Regions from separate parts of the Pseudomonas sp. 05N431 genome, predicted to be linked through region 2. Evidence: predicted binding sites of a transcription regulator. Region 2 holds the regulator's gene; each other region holds the start of a gene.
The links. Region 2 encodes FliA, which starts transcription of late flagellar genes. Its sites were predicted from a motif close to CTAAAGTTTNNNNNNNNNNNGCCGNTAA; they were not measured.
Positions count from the first base shown of each region.

Region 1: the regulator FliA is predicted to act here: its motif matches at 1,773-1,800, upstream of AC1DIG_RS08010 (methyl-accepting chemotaxis protein).
Region 3: the regulator FliA is predicted to act here: its motif matches at 2,077-2,104, upstream of AC1DIG_RS23145 (methyl-accepting chemotaxis protein).

Region 1 covers NZ_JBFTMN010000004.1:77,644-81,860, reverse strand. The annotation lists gene AC1DIG_RS08020 (aldo/keto reductase) at 1-816, shown strand, start outside; gene AC1DIG_RS08015 (hypothetical protein) at 874-1,410, opposite strand; gene AC1DIG_RS08010 (methyl-accepting chemotaxis protein) at 1,854-3,848, shown strand; gene AC1DIG_RS08005 (DUF411 domain-containing protein) at 3,990-4,217, shown strand, end outside.
Region 2 covers NZ_JBFTMN010000009.1:416,282-420,498, forward strand. The annotation lists gene AC1DIG_RS18465 (protein phosphatase CheZ) at 1-716, opposite strand, end outside; gene AC1DIG_RS18470 (chemotaxis response regulator CheY) at 747-1,118, opposite strand; gene fliA (RNA polymerase sigma factor FliA) at 1,285-2,025, opposite strand; gene fleN (flagellar synthesis regulator FleN) at 2,022-2,852, opposite strand; gene flhF (flagellar biosynthesis protein FlhF) at 2,967-4,217, opposite strand, start outside.
Region 3 covers NZ_JBFTMN010000016.1:29,826-34,042, forward strand. The annotation lists gene AC1DIG_RS23145 (methyl-accepting chemotaxis protein) at 1-1,964, opposite strand, end outside; gene AC1DIG_RS23150 (LysR substrate-binding domain-containing protein) at 2,155-3,075, opposite strand; gene AC1DIG_RS23155 (NorM family multidrug efflux MATE transporter) at 3,234-4,217, shown strand, end outside.

The sequences.
Region 1 (4,217 bases), on a different contig from region 2:
ACCAACGAAGAGCTGATTGGCAAAGCCATTGCTGGCAAGCGCGACCAGGTGTTTCTGGCCAGCAAATTCGGCATTGTGCGTGATTCGGCCAACCCCACCGCACGCGGGGTCGACGGCCGACCGGACTACATCCGTGCCGCCATCGACGGCACACTGAAACGCCTGGGCGTGGACACTCTGGACTTGTATTACCAGCATCGCGTCGATCCGGATGTGGCCATCGAAGAGACCGTGGGCGCCATGGCCGAACTGGTCCAGGCCGGTAAAGTGCGCTACCTCGGCTTGAGCGAGGCGTCAGCGAAAACCCTTGAGCGAGCGCATAAGGTTCACCCGATCAGCGCGCTGCAAAGTGAATACTCGCTGTGGAGCCGCGATCAGGAGCACAACGATTGCCTGGCCACCTGTCAGCGCCTGGGGATTGCCTTTGTGCCGTACAGCCCCCTCGGCCGAGGCTTTCTGACCGGCGCCCTGAAAAGTCCCGATGACTTTGCAGCGGATGATTACCGACGCTTCAGCCCACGCTTTCAGGGCGAAAACTTCAATCGGAATTTGCAGTTGGTCCAGCAGGTGCAAACGCTGGCGGCGGATAAAGGCGTGAGCGCCGGGCAACTGGCGTTGGCCTGGGTATTGGCGCAAGGCGATTACCTGATCCCTATTCCGGGCACCAAGCAACGCAAGTATCTGGAGGAGAATGTCGCGGCGCTGGACGTTGTATTAAGCCCGGAAGACTTGTCGGCGCTGGAGGCGATTTTTCCGGATGCCGCGGTGCTCGGGGCACGTTACCCGCAAGACGTGATGCAGATGCTCAATCGATAACATCGCCATCGGCAGGCCCGTTCATGCTGTACATGACGGGCCTGTTGCGCTTGAGGATCAAGCTTTGCCGTTGACACCCTTGGTGTTCGGAACGGCGGTGCCATTGCCCATGCCATAAGTCTTCAGGTTCTGCAGTACGTAAATCGCCTTCTTGTACTCGGGAACCAGGTGGTTGGCGTACTTGTTGCCTTTGAGGTTGTTGCTCTGGATGTTATCCAGTTGCGTGGCGAAGTACTCCAGCGCATTGAATTTTTCGTCCAGGTTTTTCGGCACCCCAAAGCGATCGAACTTGTCGCCAGCGTTGAGCAGCGTCAGGGCCGTCACATCGCTGATCAAACCACGATCGCGCAAAAAGGCGCTGATATTGCCGAGCTGTTTGACCGTGACGGTCTCGGGGTCGAATCCCTTGAAATTCTTGTAGAGCTTCTGCTCGTTCATTTTCGCGGTGTTGAGCGCCAATGGATCGTTACCCACCAAGGTGAGCATCTGCTTGACCTTGACGCTCTGCGATACGGGTTTACCGCCATTCGCCCCGCCCTCGCGAATCAGTAATCCGGCCTTGCTGGTCCAGCCACCGACATAACCGATCGTCATGAGAGTGCTCCTGAGCGCGGCGTGAGCCAGACCGGGAACTGCCCCGAAGCGCGCAGACGTCCTTGTAAGGTGACCATAAAAAGTCCTTGTTCAACTGATGAATTGGTACGTAAGTATCAATGTGCCAGCCTCCCTCGGACTACAAATATTTCTGATTTTTACAATTCTTGTACAATTAGGATACAAACCACCAACCCCTTGAATTCATTGGCCTGAAAGAATTGTTTAACAATCAGATTGTCATTGAATTCACTTGAATCCTCCGGAAATAAACCACGTTGCCAATCCTGAAGGAACGTGGAAATGGCTCACGCCCGTGACTTACCGGTCGTCCATAAAAAGCCTGTTTTGGCACCATGGTACTAAAGTCAGCCTGCCGCAGGTCGATAGCTGCTAAACGCCGCAATAAATCAACAAGAGCGCTTAGCACAAGGACAGGTTCAATGCCCGCATTCCGTACCATTCAAGCCCGTTACACGCTGTTTCTGGTGCTGTTCATCCTGTTGTTATTCGCCTTGACGGTGGTGGGCATCAGCCAGTTGGTCGCGCCGAAACTTCGGCACACGGAAGAACAGGTGGCCCTGAACCGTATTGCCGAAGTGGCCGAACAGATCCAGGGCGAGCTGAACAAGGTTCAAGCGCAACAACGCAGCATCACCCAGACCATCCCCCTGCTCGACAGCGCGGCCATCGACACCGTGTTGCCGGGCCTGGTGGACCAGTACGGTGAACTGAAGGTGTTTGGTGGCGGGATCTGGCCGTTACCTGGCCAGCGCGAAGCCGGGCGCAACAAATTCAGTACCTTCTGGCACCGGGATGCGTCGGGCAAACTGGCCGTCAATACGTTCTGGAACAGCGACGCGGCGCCTAACTATTACGACCAGTCCTGGTACAAGGGCGGTATGCAGACACCTCGCGGCCAATGCGCCTGGGCCGCGGCCTATAAGGACGACGCCAGCGCCGAACCGCGCACCAACTGCGCCATGGCGATTGCGCGCAACGGCGTACCGTATGGGGTCGCGACCATTGACGTCACGCTGGGCTTCTTCAATGACCTGGTCGCGCGCAAGGAAAAAGACCTGGGCGCCGAAATGCTGATCGTCGAGGCCGACGGCAAGATCATCAGCAACAGCTCACGCATCAATGGCCCGATTGTCCTGAAAAACATCAGTGAATTGGCTGGCAATTCACCGTTTGCGGCGCAGATCAAGACCGCACTGGAGCGCCGTGATGCTTCGCTGCAACGCGTCGAGTTCGACAATCAAGGCGTGGCGAACACTTTCTTCATGCGTCCGATCGAAGGCACACCGTGGTTCCTTGCCACCGCCCTGCCGACCAAACTGATTACCGCTCAACGCGACGATGTCTTGAGCACCTTGAGCCTGTTGCAGATCCCGATGGTTTTGCTGCTGGTGCTGCTGCAAATCTATGCAATCCGCCAACTGATCCAACGCATGAAAGCCTTGAAAGCCAACATCGACGCGCTGTCCACCGGCGACGCCGACCTGACCCGGCGCATCACCATTCGCGCCGAGGATGAACTGGGCGCGATCGGTCATTCGGTCAATACCTTCATCGCCTACCTGCAAAACATGATTGGCGAAGTCACCCTGGCCACGGGCGCCATGGCCTCAAGCCTGGAAAACCTGCAACAGACCTCGGCGCATACCAACCAGATCCTGCAGCGTCACGCCTCGGAGACCGACCAGACTGTCACCGCCATCACCGAGATGAGCTCGACCGCCGACAGCGTCGCCGAGAACGCCGCACAAACCGCTGCGTTTACCCAGCGCGCCAACGAACACGCCGACCGCTCGCGGGTGGTGGTGGGCGAAGCCTCGAGCAGCGTGATCGCGTTGATCGGTGAAGTGGCCAGTGCCACCCACAAAGTCGAAAGCATGCAGCAGGACGCCCAGCGCATCACCGAAATCCTCGGGGTGATCGGTGCGATTGCCGGACAAACCAATCTGCTGGCACTCAACGCTGCGATTGAGGCTGCGCGGGCCGGCGAACAAGGTCGAGGCTTTGCCGTGGTCGCCGATGAAGTCCGCGCCCTCGCCGCCCGCACCCAGGCCAGCACCTCGGAGATCAACGAGATGCTCAGCCGGTTGACCCAAGGTGTCAGCTCTTCGGTGGCAGCGATGGAAAACACCCAGGCCAGCTGTCAGTCCGCCGCCGATGCGACAGCGCGAGTCAACACCGGGCTGGACGAAATGGCCGGCTCGGTCAGCCACATCAACAGCCTCAGCACCCAGATCGCCACTGCCGCCGAGCAACAAAGCGCGGTGACCGAGGAGATCAACCGCAGCATGGTGCAGATCCGCCATATGGTCGAAGAACTGGTGCAAAGCGGTCACGCCACCGACCTCAATACGCGCCAGTTGCTGGATGCCAATAGCCGGGTCAGTTCGATCATGGGCCGTTTCAAGGTCAAGTGAACCCGTGAATGCCGCCCGCGCGTTTCGCGCGGGCATAACCTTCAAGGGATATCCATGAATAACTTTGAAACATAAGCAGCCTTTTTCATCGGATAAAATGGTCAAAATGCGCTGCGTGAAATGATCAACGAGAGATAACCGATGAAAACCACACTGCGTCTGGCCGCCCTTGGTGCCCTGTTCATCAGCTCCCTGGCCCAGGCCGCCGAGCTGATTCCGATTGATGTACACCGCGATGCCAATTGCGGTTGCTGCAAAAAGTGGATCGCGCACCTGGAAGCCAATGGTTTCCAGGTCAACGATCACGTCGAAACCAACATGAGCGAAGTCAAGCAGCGCCTCGGCGTCCCGCCGCGACTGGCTTCGTGT
Region 2 (4,217 bases):
TGAATCTGCGGACCTTCACCCTGAGAGAGATGTTTTTGCGGATCTTTTTCAGCCAGCATCGCTTCATGGTCATGTTCGATACCCGCAAAGCGGTCTACCTGACTGGCCATGAGTACGAGCTTGAGCAGGTTGCTTTCGACTTCGGTGACCAATTGAGTCACGCGCTTGATCACCTGACCGGTCAGGTCCTGGTAATCCTGAGCCAGCAGAATATCGTTGAGGTTGCCCGAGACGACCTGGCTTTCCTCGACGCTACGCGTCAGGAAACCGTCGACACGCCGGGCCAGTTCGCGGAACTCTTCGGCACCGACTTCGCGGCGCATGAAACGCCCCCAGTCCGCGCTCAAGGCCTGGGCGTCAGTGCTCAGGCCATTGACCAGCGGAGTGCTGTTCTCGACCAGATCCATGGTCCGGTTCGCGGCCGCTTCGGTCAGCTTGACCACATAGGACAGGCGCTCGGTGGCATCCGTGATCTGAGAGACTTCCTCGGCTTGCGGCATGTGCGGGTCAATCTGAAAATTGACGATCGCGCTGTGCAGCTCGCGAGTGAGCTTGCCCACCTCCTGGTACAGGCCGCGGTCACGGGTCTGATTGAGCTCATGGATCAGTTGCACAGCGTCACCGAACCTGCCCTTTTCAAGGCTTTCGACCAGTTCGTGAGCGTGTTTTTTCAGGGTCGATTCGAAATCGCCCTGTGAAGATTCTCTTTGCTCCATAGCTCCCCCGTGGCGCAGTGGCTCAGCACATCAACCGATGCGTTCGAATATTTTTTCGATCTTCTCTTTCAACGCCTGGGCCGTGAAGGGTTTGACCACATAGCCGTTTACACCGGCTTGAGCGGCTTCGATGATCTGCTCGCGCTTGGCTTCGGCAGTGACCATCAGCACCGGCAGGTGCTTGAGCTTTTCATCGGCGCGCACGTGGCGCAGCAAATCGATACCGGTCATGCCAGGCATGTTCCAGTCCGTTACCAGAAAGTCGATGCTCCCGCTGTTGAGGACGGGAATGGCGGTAGTACCGTCGTCCGCCTCGACCGTGTTGGTGAACCCAAGGTCACGCAACAGGTTTTTTATGATCCGCCGCATCGTTGAGAAGTCATCAACGATGAGGATTTTCATGTTCTTGTCCAATTCGACCTCCAAGCAGTCTTAAACGCGTTCAGCACCTGAACACGCCATTCAATCAATCAGGCAGAGCACTCAACGACTGTCTGGAGCACAACGGATTGAGACCTGCAGAGCTTTACGCCTTGCCTGTTTCGTTCGCAGTGTCCCCACACTGCTGTCAGCGCGCTCGCCACTCCCCCAAACGCCCCCGCAAACGGGCCGCGCACTGGCTGTGTAACTGGCTGACCCGCGATTCACTGACTCCCAGGACCTCACCGATTTCCTTGAGATTCAGCTCTTCGTCGTAGTACAGCGCCAACACCAGTCGCTCACGCTCCGGCAAATTGGCAATCGCATCCGCCAGTGCAGCCTGGAAGCGTTCATCTTCCAGGTCGCGCGACGGTTCGAGATGAGCACTCGCGCCATCCTCGTGCAGCCCTTCATGCTCGCCGTCCTGCAACAGATCGTCGAAGCTGAACAGGCGACTGCCCAAGGTGTCGTTCAAAATCCCGTAATAATCGTCGAGACTCAATTGGAGTTCGGCCGCAACCTCGTGATCTTTAGCGTCACGCCCGGTTTTAGCTTCAATTGAGCGAATCGCGTCACTCACCATCCGGGTATTGCGGTGTACCGAGCGTGGCGCCCAGTCACCTTTGCGGACTTCATCGAGCATCGCGCCACGGATACGGATCCCTGCGTATGTCTCGAAACTCGCACCTTTGCTCGCGTCGTATTTGGTCGACACTTCAAGCAAACCGATCATGCCTGCCTGGATCAGGTCCTCGACCTGAACACTGGCCGGCAAGCGCGCCAACAGGTGATAGGCAATTCGTTTTACCAGTGGCGCGTAACGCTCGATCAGTTCGTACTGCGCGTCACGCGCCGACTTCTTGTACAGGTTGTAACCGCTGGCTGTCATAGAACCGGACCCGCAGTTTGCTGCACCAGACGCTCGACGAAAAATTCCAGGTGCCCACGCGGGTTGGCAGGCAACGGCCAGGTATCGACTTTCTGCGCGATGGCCTTGAACGCCAGTGCACATTTGGAGCGAGGAAACGCTTCATACACGGCGCGCTGCTTCTGCACGGCCTTGCGCACGCATTCGTCGTAAGGCACCGCACCGACGTATTGTAAGGCGACGTCGAGGAAGCGATCCGTGACCTTGGTCAACTTGGCGAACAGATTTCGCCCTTCCTGCGGGCTTTGCGCCATGTTGGCCAGCACTCGGAAGCGGTTCATGCCGTAATCGCGGTTGAGCAATTTGATCAGCGCGTAGGCGTCAGTGATCGAGGTCGGCTCGTCACACACCACCAGCAATACTTCCTGGGCGGCACGAACAAAACTGACGACCGACTCACCAATGCCCGCCGCCGTGTCGATCACCAATACGTCGAGGTTATCGCCAATGTCGCTGAATGCCTGAATCAGGCCAGCATGCTGGGCCGGGCTCAGATGAACCATGCTCTGGGTACCGGACGCTGCTGGAACAATGCGAATTCCGCCCGGCCCCTGAAGTAATACATCGCGCAGTTCACAGCGGCCTTCGATGACGTCGGCCAGCGTACGCTTGGGCGTGAGCCCCAGCAGGACGTCGACGTTCGCCAGCCCCAGGTCGGCATCCAGCAGCATGACGCGCCGGCCGAGCTCAGCAAGAGCCAGGGACAAGTTCACTGACACATTAGTCTTCCCGACGCCACCTTTGCCGCCGGTCACTGCGATCACCTGTACGGGATGCATGCTGCCCATGTTCGTTCTTTACCTTGTCTTGCTTAGACGCGGACTACATGACTGGCTGCGCGCTCACTTGTGAACAATGCATGGCAGGCCATCGATGTAGATACAAATCTATTCATTATTACCTCAGCCGACACGCTTGGCCGGGCTGTGGTAGAGGTCAGCGAACATATCAGCCATGGCTTCTTCGCTGGGTTCTTCCTGCATCTGCACGCTTACGGCGCGACTGACCAACTGATGCCGGCGCGGTAAATGTAGATCATCCGGGATCCGTGGCCCGTCGGTCAGATAAGCGACAGGTAATTCGTGGCTGATTGCCAGGCTCAACACCTCGCCCAGACTCGCTGTTTCATCCAGTTTAGTCAGAATGCAGCCTGCCAGCCCGCACCGCTTGTAACTGTGATAAGCGGCAGTCAGCACCTGTTTCTGGCTGGTAGTGGCCAGCACCAGATAATTCTTCGACTTGATCCCGCGACCGGCCAGGCTTTCCAGCTGCATGCGCAACGCCGGATCACTGGCCTGCAGACCTGCGGTATCGATCAACACCACACGCTTGCGCAACAGTGGATCAAGGGCTTGCGCCAGGGACTGGCCCGGATCGACGTGAGTCACCGAGACATTGAGGATACGCCCCAGGGTCTTGAGCTGTTCCTGAGCACCAATGCGGAAGCTGTCCATACTCACCAGCGCGATGTTCTGCGCACCGTACTTGAGCACGTAACGTGCGGCCAGCTTGGCCAGCGTCGTGGTTTTGCCCATGCCGGCAGGGCCGACCATGGCGATCACGCCACCCTCTTCCAGTGGTTCGATCTCGGGAGTCACGATCATCCGCGCCAGGTGCGCCAACAGCATGCGCCAGGCCTGACGGGGCTCTTCAATTTCAGTAATCAGTTCCAGCAGATCGCGCGACAGCGGACCGGACAGGCCAATACGTTGCAGGCGACGCCACAGGTTGGCTTGCTGCGGGCGACTGCCTTGCAGCTGGTTCCAGGCCAGCGAACCCAACTGCACTTCGAGCAGTTCACGCAGACCATTGAGTTCGAAACGCATCGAGTCGAACGCTCGTGGGTCAACCCCGGCAGACGGTGCAGGCGCCGGAGCAGGACGCGGCCGCTCGGCAAAGGTCGGCTCGATCAAAGGCTCCGCAGCGGTCAGCGGCAGGCCGGCGAACAGCTGGCGATTGGTGCCGACGCTCGCGTCACCCTCACCGTCGCCACGCAGGCTCAATTCAGCCTGAGCCGTGACGATCCGCGATTGGGTCTTGCGCAACTCGTCTTCGAGTTCGATATTCGGCACACGCGGGGCCAGCGCCGACAGCTTGTAATCCAGGGCAGCCGTCAGCTCGACACCACCGGCGATCCGACGATTACCGATAAT
Region 3 (4,217 bases), on a different contig from region 2:
TCAACCTCATGCCGCAAATCCGCCGCCAGCTTCTCCAGTTCCTTGGCAGTAATTGCCAGGTTCGACACCACTTCACGCTGCTCGCTGTTGGCCATGGCGATGCTTTGCAGGTTGCTGCTGAGCAAGGTCGCGGTGCTGCTCTGCTCCTGGGTGGCGGTAGTGATCGCAGCGAATTGCTGGCCGGCCGAGCGGCTTTGTTCGTCGATCTGCGCCAGCGCCGACGCAACATTGGCGTTGCGCGTCAGGCCTTCACGCATCAGCAGGTTGCCTTGCTCCATGGTGCTGATGGCGTTACCGGTTTCCTGCTGGATGCTTTGGATCATCCCGGAAATCTCGTCTGTCGCTTCGCGAGTGCGCGAGGCGAGGTTGCGCACTTCGTCTGCCACCACCGCAAAACCACGGCCTTGCTCACCGGCACGCGCGGCTTCGATGGCGGCGTTGAGCGCCAGTAAATTGGTTTGATCGGCAATCGCTGTAATCACCCCGACAATGCCGCCGATTTCCTGGGAGCGCTGACCCAGGGTGTTGATCACCGTCGCCGTGCTATTGAGAGCACTAGCAATCTGCTCAAGGGACGAAGAGGCTTCTTCCATCGACGTACGACCGATCCGCGTCTGTTGTGCGTTTTCCTGGGCCAGACGCTCGGTGTTGCCCATGTTGTCAGCGATGTTCAGCGAGGTCGCACTGAATTCTTCCACGGCGCCGGCCATGCTGGTGATTTCACCGGACTGCTGCTCCATCCCTTCATACGCACCGCCGGACAACCCGGATAATGCCTGCGCGCGACTGTTGACCTCCTCCGAGGCCTTGCGAATGTGCTCGACCATGGTCGATAAAGCTTGGCTCATCTGATTGAAGCTGCGCGCCAGTTGACCGATTTCATCCTGGCTCGACACGTTCAAACGCACGCTAAGATCACCCGCGCCCAAGGCTTCGGCCTGCCGTACCAGATCACCCAACGGTGCCAGTTTGCTGCGCAACAGCCAGACTGCCGCGCCCACAGCCAGCAGCATCGCCAGCAGACTGCCAATCGCCAGGCGGATACCGACGCTCCAGGTCACTGCGCGGATTTCGCTTTTCGGCATGCTCGCTACCACTGACCATGGCCCGCCCTCGAACGGCACCGCAACGCTGTAGAAGTCTTCTGACTTGTCGCTCCAGAACGCACCCTGCCCCGGCGTCCTGGCCAAACCGGCGATGGTCGAAGTCGCCTGATCCAGCCCCTGCACACCGGCCGGCGGCACCAGCCATTTGTTTTGTTCATCGAGCAGTGCCAGCGAACCGCTCTGGCCGATGCGGAAGCGCTTGAGGTTATCGAACTGCGCGCTCTGCGCGTCGGTGTAATCGAAACCTACGAACAACACCGCGATCACCTTGCCACTGCTGTCGCGTACGGGGGTGTACTGAGTCATGTAGGAACGATCGAACAGCAATGCCCGGCCGACATAGCTCTGCCCCGCCATCAGCCGCTGATAAGCCGGGTGCGCATGGTCGAGCAGCGTGCCAATGGCACGGGTGCCGTCCTGCTTGCTCAACGAGGTGCTGACCCGAATGAAGTCCTCACCACTGCGCACGAACAACGTCGCCACGCCGGCAGTCATTTGCTTGAACTCATCGACCTTGTCGAAGTTGTTGTTCAACACTTCATTGCCCAGATGCAGACCCGGAGTCTGCACGCCCGCCACCGTCACCGGCTGCTCCGGGTGCACACTCAAACCGCCGCTGAAACGCTTTTCAAACAACCCGCTCAGGCGCTGGGTGCTTTCGCGCAGCGTGCCGTGGAAAGTGCTCAACTGGTCGGCCAGCAACCGCGCCTCACTGGCCAGATGCTCTTCACGCGTGTCAAGGTTGGCAGAATCCAGCGAGCGCAGGGCGAACACCGTGCTGCCACTGATGACGACCGCCAGGATGACGGCAAGGGCAAGCCCCAATTGTGAGGCGATCCGGGCACGAGGTTGAGACATGACAGCTCCTGGCCGAGGAGCCGGATCATCCTGATCGCGTCGCGTGGCTCGGCAAAATATCCAGTAATAGGGGAAGCGCGAAACCTTTCAGAACGAAGGTTCCACTTTCAAGGATTCGGCGGCGCGGATGAATACTTGAGCGACTCACAAGGATATCGATCAAGGCCGCCATGGCGGCAGCTACATCGATTCAGCCGAGACGCTCGACATCCGGCAATTCCATGGCCTGGACCTCGCCCTGGAGGAAGTCGCTGAGGCGGCGCAAACGTTCACCGCCGGGGCGGGTTTTCGGCCAGACCAGGTAATAATTCAGACCGCTGGCGACGGCGGTCGGCCACGGCAAACTCAGACGTCCCTGAGCCACATCTTCGGCAACCATCAGCAAATCGCCCATCGACACCCCGTAACCTCGGGCAGCGGCGATCATCCCCAATTCCAGCGTGTCGAACACCTGCCCGCCCTTGAGCGACACCTGCTCCGACAGCCCCATGCATTCCAGCCAACTACGCCAGTCACGCCGGTCGGGAGTCGGGTGAAGCAATTCGGTGCTGGCCAGCCGCTCGACATCCCACGGCTGATCATTCAACAGATTCGGTGAGCCGACCGGGATCAGCAGTTCCGGGAACAGGTAACTGGCTTCCCAATCCGGTGGAAAATGCCCGTTGCTCAGCAACACCGCGCAATCGAACGGTTCGTGATTGAAGTCCACCGAGTCGACGTCCATCCAGGCGCTGGTCAGTTGCACCTCGTTACCCGGCTGCAAATGCCGGAAGCGGCTGAGTCGCGCCAGCAGCCAGCGCATGGTCAGGGTTGAAGGGGCTTTCATGCGCAAGACGTCATCTTCGGCGCGCAAGGTATTGCAGGCCCGTTCCAGTGCGCCAAAACCTTCACGTACGCCCGGCAGCAGCAAACGCGCAGCCTCGGTCAGTTGCAGATTGCGTCCGCTGCGCTGAAACAGCCGACAGGCAAAATGCTCCTCCAACGTACGCACATGGCGACTGACGGCGCTTTGGGTGATCGACAATTCTTCGGCAGCACGGGTAAACGAACTGTGCCGCGCTGCGGCCTCGAAAGCGCGAAGGGCATACAACGGAGGAAGACGGCGAGACATTGGGAAAGCTCCTATAGCGCGACCCCGAAACCTTATCAGAAACTCTCCAGCATGAGTTTTAGTCATGCCAGCAATCGTTTTTATCCCTTTGTGCAAACGCTTGCGAGCGCCGAGAATCAACCCTTCCCGATTTATCTGACTAAACGAGCGTGATGATCATGCAGCATCCAGCACGTACCGAACTCTGGGCCATCCTGCGGCTGGCGGGGCCGCTGATTGCCTCGCAGTTGGCGCACATGCTGATGATCCTCACCGATACCTTGATGATGGCTCGGCTCAGCCCGGAAGCCTTGGCCGGTGGCGGTCTGGGCGCGGCGAGCTATTCGTTCGTGTCGATTTTCTGCATTGGCGTGATCGCAGCGGTCGGCACGCTGGTGGCGATCCGGCAGGGCGCCGGCGACATCGAAGGCGCCGCGCGGCTGACCCAGGCCGGGCTTTGGCTGGCGTGGTTGATGGCGCTGGTGGCGGGCCTGCTGCTGTGGAACCTCAAACCGGTGTTGCTGCTGTTCGGCCAGACCGAAAGCAACGTGCATGCGGCCGGCCAGTTCCTGTTGATTCTGCCGTTCGCCCTGCCCGGCTACCTGAGCTTCATGGCCTTGCGCGGTTTTACCAGCGCCATCGGCCGGACGACGCCGGTAATGGTCATCAGCCTTATTGGGACCGTGGCCAACTTCCTGCTCAACTATGCGCTGATCACCGGCATGTTCGGCCTGCCGAAAATGGGTTTGATGGGGATCGGCCTGGTCACGGCCATCGTTGCCAACTGCATGGCGCTGGGCCTGGCCTGGCATATTCGCCGGCACCCGGCTTACGACGCGTACCCACTGCGCAAGGGCCTGTCACGGCCCAATCGCCAGTACCTGCGTGAGTTGTGGCGTCTCGGCCTGCCGATTGGCGGCACCTACGCGGTAGAGGTCGGCCTGTTTGCGTTCGCCGCCTTGTGCATGGGCACCATGGGCAGTACGCAATTGGCGGCGCATCAGATCGCCCTGCAAATCGTCTCGGTGGCGTTCATGATTCCGGCGGGGCTCTCGTACGCAATCACCATGCGCATCGGCCAGCACTACGGCGCCGGGCAATTGCTTGATGCACGCTTGGCCGGGCGGGTCGGGATTGCCTTTGGTGGCGCGGCGATGCTCGGG